2 linked regions of the Eleftheria terrae genome follow. The protein of the gene in region 2 interacts with the protein of the main gene of each other region in a pairwise test. Links are inferred from orthologs where the notes say so. Each region holds a gene or a part of one and is shown on either strand. Other genes may lie near its edges.

Region 1 (2,915 bases), 100 kb from region 2 along the record:
CACGTCGCCTTCGTAGGAAGGCGAGGCCTGCATCGACTTCGGCTGCCCCTGCATGTGCATCAGGCAGACCCCGCAGGCCGGATGCGCCGCCACGGTGGCCTCGGCGCCCGGCGCCCGCAGGGCATTGATGTCATTGACGATATCCACACCCAGGTCCAGCGCCGCCTGCATGACCTCGGGCTTGTAGGTATCGATCGACACCGGCACGCCGAGCCGCACCGCCTCGCGCAGCACAGGCAGCACGCGGTCCAGCTCCTGCTGCAGTGGCAGGGCTTCGGCGCCCGGGCGACTCGACTCACCGCCGATGTCGAGGATGTCAGCCCCCTCTTCCAGCAGTAGCTCGCAAGCTCGCACGGCCGCCGTGGCATTGCCATGCCGGCCGCCGTCGGAGAACGAGTCAGGCGTGACGTTGACGATGCCCATCACCCGCGGGCCCGAAAGGTCGATGCGAAACCGGGTGGTCTGCCAGAAGCTCATGCTGAACATCCCTCAGGAAATGCAAAACGGGGCCTTGCGGCCCCGTCGTGTGGAAGTCCGGCCAGCCTCAGGCGGTCGCCGGTGCACCGTCGGTGTTCACCGAGGGCGTGCTGCCGCCACCCCCACCGCTCTTGGAGTTGGACGGCGTCCAGTCCTTAGGCGGGCGCGGCGGGCGGCCGGACATGATGTCCTCGATCTGCTCGGCGTCGATGGTCTCCCACTCGAGCAAGGCCTTCGCCATCGCGTGCATCTTGTCCTGGTGGTCCTCGATCAGCTTGCGGGCGGTGCCGTACTGGTCGTCGATGATCTTGCGGATCTCGTGGTCGACCTTCTGCATCGTCTGCTCGGACACATTCACCTGCTTGGTGATGCTGCGGCCGAGGAACACCTCGCCCTCGTTCTCGGCATAGACCATCGGGCCCAGCTCGTCGGTCATGCCGTAACGGGTGACCATGTCGCGGGCAATCTGCGTGGCACGCTCGAAATCATTGCTGGCGCCGGTGGTCATCTGATTCATGAACACCTCTTCCGCAATACGGCCACCGAACAGCACCGAGATGGTGTTGAGCATGCGCTCCTTGTCCATGCTGTAGCGGTCGCCCTCGGGCAGCTGCATCGTCACACCCAGCGCGCGGCCACGCGGGATGATGGTGACCTTGTGCACCGGGTCGGTCTTCGGCAGCAGGCGAGCCACCAGGGCATGGCCGGCCTCGTGGTAGGCGGTGTTGCGACGCTCTTCCTCGGGCATGACCATGGACTTGCGCTCGGGGCCCATCAGGATCTTGTCCTTCGCCTTCTCGAAGTCCTGCATCTCGACCACGCGGCCGTTGCGCCGCGCCGCGAACAGCGCGGCTTCATTCACCAAGTTGGCCAGATCGGCACCAGAGAAACCCGGTGTGCCGCGCGCCAGGATGTCCGGCCGCACGTCGCCACCGATCGGCACCTTGCGCATGTGCACGGTCAGGATCTGCTCACGGCCGCGCACGTCCGGCAGCGTCACGTACACCTGGCGGTCGAAACGACCCGGGCGCAGCAGCGCCGGGTCCAGGATGTCCGGCCGGTTGGTCGCTGCGATGACGATGACACCCAGGTTGGTCTCGAAGCCGTCCATCTCCACCAGCATCTGGTTCAGCGTCTGCTCGCGCTCGTCGTTGCCGCCGCCCAGGCCAGCGCCCCGGTGGCGGCCGACGGCATCAATTTCGTCGACGAAGATGATGCAGGGTGCGTTTTTCTTCGCCTGCTCGAACATGTCGCGGACGCGGGCCGCGCCCACACCGACGAACATCTCGACGAAGTCGGAGCCGGAGATCGAGAAGAACGGCACCTTCGCCTCGCCGGCAATGCTCTTGGCCAGCAGCGTCTTGCCGGTCCCCGGCGGGCCGACCATCAGCACGCCGCGCGGAATGCGGCCACCGAGCTTCTGGAATTTCTGCGGGTCCTTCAGGAAGTCGACCAACTCCTTCACTTCTTCCTTGGCCTCGTCGCAACCGGCGACATCGGCGAAGGTGACGGAGTTGTTGGACTCGTCGAGCATGCGTGCCCGGCTCTTGCCGAAGCTGAAGGCGCCGCCCTTGCCGCCCCCCTGCATCTGGCGCATGAAGTAGATCCACACGCCGATCAGCAGGAGCATGGGCCCCCAGGAGATCAGGATGCTCATCAGTAGCGAGGGCTCCTCGCGCGGCTTGACGTCGAACTTCACGCCATTGTTGATGAGGTCGCCGACCAGGCCCCGGTCGAGGTAGGTGGCGGTGGTGCGGATGCGCTTGTCGTCATTGGTGACGGCAATGATCTCGGTACCGCCCGAGCCCTCCTGCAGGGTCACGGCCTTGATGCGCTTGCTGCGCACCTCTTCGAGGAAATCGGAATAACCGATCTGCCCCGAGGTGGCCACGCCGCGGTCGAATTGCTTGAACACGGTGAACAACACCAGCGCAATCACCAACCACACGGCCACTTTAGAGAACCACTGATTGTTCACTGGGGCTCCTTCTCCGATTCCTGATAGCAAAAATACTGCGAATACCGAATAGATCGGGGCAATTCTAGACGAGTCAAGACCCGGTTCTCTTTGATGTTTCCCACGCTTGTGACAGGTGTTTTCTATCGCCCGCCCGTCCACCAACGAGCGCAAAAGCGCCTTCTTTGAGCACTATCGGCAGTCAAGCCTGCAGCTTGAGACCCCGGCCGACAAGAAAGGTTTCAGAAGATTTGTCGCGCGAGGCCTTGGGCTTGATGGGCTTCACCACGCGAAAGCTGCGCTTGAACAACTCGACCAGCTGGCTGTAGCCGCTGCCGTGGAAGACCTTGCAGACGAGCGCCCCGTCCGGTCGCAGGTGGTTTTGCGCGAACTCGACCGCCAGCTCGACAAGATGCGCCACCCGGGCCGAATCCGAGGACTCGATGCCCGACAAGTTGGGCGCCATGTCGGAGATGACCAC
Region 2 (2,848 bases):
CCCGCGCGTATGCGGCCAACCAGTTGTTCGCGACGCTGGACACCACCACCCGCCAGCTTTACCTGGCCGAAGCCCAGCGCTCGGTGTCGCTGTCCGACACGGTCGGCTTCATCCGCGACCTGCCGCACACGCTGGTCGAAGCGTTCCAGGCGACGCTGCAGGAGGCCAACGATGCCGACCTGCTGTTGCATGTGGTCGATGCGGCCAGCCCGGTGTGGCAGGAGCAGATCGACGAAGTGCAGCGGGTGCTGCGCGAGATCGGTGCCGACGGGCTGCCTCAGCTGCTTGTCTTCAACAAGCTCGACGCACTCGAAGGCTCGCAGCGGCCGCGTGCGACCGTCGATGCCTACGAGTTCGAGCCGAACCGGCGTGCGCTGCGGGTGTTTGTCAGCGCCCTCAGCGGCGAGGGACTCGACGAGTTGCGTCATATGATTGCCCAGGCCGCCTTGGGCACGCTGCCTGCACCGGACGCCATGGCGTCGGCAGCCAGCGCCTCAGCGGACACGACAGAACAGAGCGCAGGCCAGGACGAGAAGGAAGTGCCTGCGCAGAATTCCGCTTCAATTGCACGAGCATGAACACAAGCAACTCTCACGTGCCTCCCACTCCGGACAGCCGCCGGTCGGTCGTGCGTCCGCTGGCCGTTCTCACCGCACTGGCGTCGGCCGTCGCGGCGACGGTCGGCTGGGGCGCGCGCAGGCTGTTCAACCTCAACGATCCGCGTTGGGGCCGGGGCCTGGATCCGCAGAGCAACGAGCCCACCCGCAACCAGGGCTCGGGCGGCGGCCGCAATGACGGCCCGCCCGATCTCGACGAGATCTGGCGCGACTTCAACCGTCGCCTCAGCGGCATGTTCGGTGGCAAGTCAGGCGGCCCTGGCCCGAACGGTTCCGGCGGCTCCATGCCGCCCGGCTTTCGCGGTGCCAGCCTCAGCGTGCTGCTGATCGGCGGGGTGGCCGTCCTCATCTGGATCATGAGCGGCATCTTCATCGTGCAGGAAGGCCACCAGGCGGTGGTCATGTCCTTCGGCCGCTACAGCCACACGACGGAAGCCGGCTTCAAATGGCGCCTGCCCTATCCCTTCCAGTCGCACGAGATCGTGCCCGTCACGCAGCTGCGCTCGGTCGAGGTGGGCAACACCGCGGTGACCCAGCAGACCGGCCTGCGCGACTCCTCCATGCTGACCCAGGACGAGAACATCGTCGACATCCGCTTTGCGGTGCAGTACCGCATCAAGGACGTCAAGCAATACGTCTTCGAGAACCGCCGCCCGGACGACGCGGTGGTGCAGGCGGCCGAGTCGGCCGTGCGCGAGATCGTGGGCAAGAGCAACATGGACTCGGTGCTCTACGAGCGGCGTGACGCCATCGCGGCCGACCTGGTGAAGTCGGTGCAGGCTCAGCTGGACCGCCTGAACGCCGGCATCCAGATCTCCAACGTCAACGTGCTGGGCGTGCAGCCGCCGGAGCAGGTGCAGGCCGATTTCGACGATGCCTTCCGCGCTGGCGCGGACCGCGAACGGGCCAAGAACGATGCACAAGCCTATGCCAACGAGGTGATCCCCAAGGCCAAGGGCACCGCGTCGCGGCTGCGCGAGGACGCCGAGGCCCACCGCGCCCGCGTGGTCGCCCAGGCCGAGGGCGATGCCGACCGCTTCAACAGCGTGCTGACCGAATACGCCAAGGCGCCGGGTGTCACCCGCGACCGGCTCTACCTGGACACGATGACGCAGATCTACGCCAACGCCACCAAGGTGCTGATCGACACCCGCAACAACGGGAACCTGCTCTACCTGCCGCTCGACAAGATCCTGCAGCAGCAGGCGGGTGGCGCGCCGGCGGCCAGTGCGCCGGCTGCCGCACCGGCCCTGCCGGCCACCGCCGATCCGGTGCCTTTGCCCGCGCCGGCCGACACCCGTTCGCGCGACAACCAGCGCAGCCGTGAGCGTGAAAGCCGCTGACAGCAAGAACAAGAGGCGTAGAGGCTGATATGAACCGTATTGGATTGATTGTTTCGACCCTGCTGCTGCTGGTGGTCGTGGCGGGCTCGACCCTGTTCGTGGTGGACCAGCGGCAGTTCGCCGTGGTGTATGCGCTGGGTGAGATCAAGGAGGTCATCACCGAGCCGGGCCTGAAGATCAAAATGCCGCCCCCGTTCCAGAACGTGGTCTTCCTGGACCGACGCATCCAGACCCTGGACAGCCCTGAGACGCGGCCCATCTTCACCGCCGAGAAGAAGAGCCTCGTGATCGACTGGCTGGTGAAATGGCGCATCGTCGATTCGCGCCAGTTCATCCGCAACAACGGCGTCGACATGCGCCACGCCGAAACTCGCCTGGCGCCCATCGTGCAGGCGGCCTTCAACGAGGCGGTGACCAAGCGCACCGTGCGCGAGATGCTGGCCACCGACCGCGAGGAGGTGATGCAGGAAGTGCGCAAGAACATGGCGGAAAACGCCAAGAGCTTCGGCATCGAGATTGTCGACGTGCGCACCAAGCGGGTGGACTTCTCGTCCAACATCACCGACGCCGTCTACCGTCGCATGGGCTCCGAGCGCAAGCGCGTGGCCAGCGAACTGCGCTCCACCGGCCTGGCTGAAGGTGAGCAGATCCGCGCCGACGCCGAGAAGCAGCGCGACATCATCATCGCCGAGGCCTACCGCGACGCGCAGAAGGTGAAGGGCGAGGGCGACGCCAAGGCCGCTGCCATCTATGCCGCGGCCTTTGGGCAGGATCCGCAGTTCGCCCAGTTCTACCGCAGCCTGGAGGCTTACCGGCAGAGCTTCCGCGGCCGCTCCGACGTGCTGGTGCTCGACCCGGCCAGCAACGATTTCTTCCGCGCCATGCGTG

Evidence for each region. Proteins that work in one complex are often made in the same cells at the same time.
Region 1: the proteins of hflK (region 2) and ftsH interact in binary tests that used the Escherichia coli proteins (3 or more experiments, as listed by UniProt). The link is inferred for Eleftheria terrae from one-to-one orthologs.

What each region holds. Positions count from the first base shown.
Region 1 is NZ_CP106951.1:1,122,969-1,125,883, forward strand. It holds ftsH (ATP-dependent zinc metalloprotease FtsH), read right to left. Parts: upstream 2,456-2,915; coding sequence 545-2,455; downstream 1-544. Other genes in the region: folP (dihydropteroate synthase), read right to left, coding at 1-477; N7L95_RS04990 (RlmE family RNA methyltransferase), read right to left, coding at 2,637-2,915. UniProt on the Escherichia coli protein: Acts as a processive, ATP-dependent zinc metallopeptidase for both cytoplasmic and membrane proteins. Plays a role in the quality control of integral membrane proteins.
Region 2 is NZ_CP106951.1:1,020,906-1,023,753, reverse strand. It holds hflK (FtsH protease activity modulator HflK), read left to right. Parts: upstream 1-736; coding sequence 737-1,960; downstream 1,961-2,848. Other genes in the region: hflC (protease modulator HflC), read left to right, coding at 1,990-2,848; hflX (GTPase HflX), read left to right, coding at 1-578.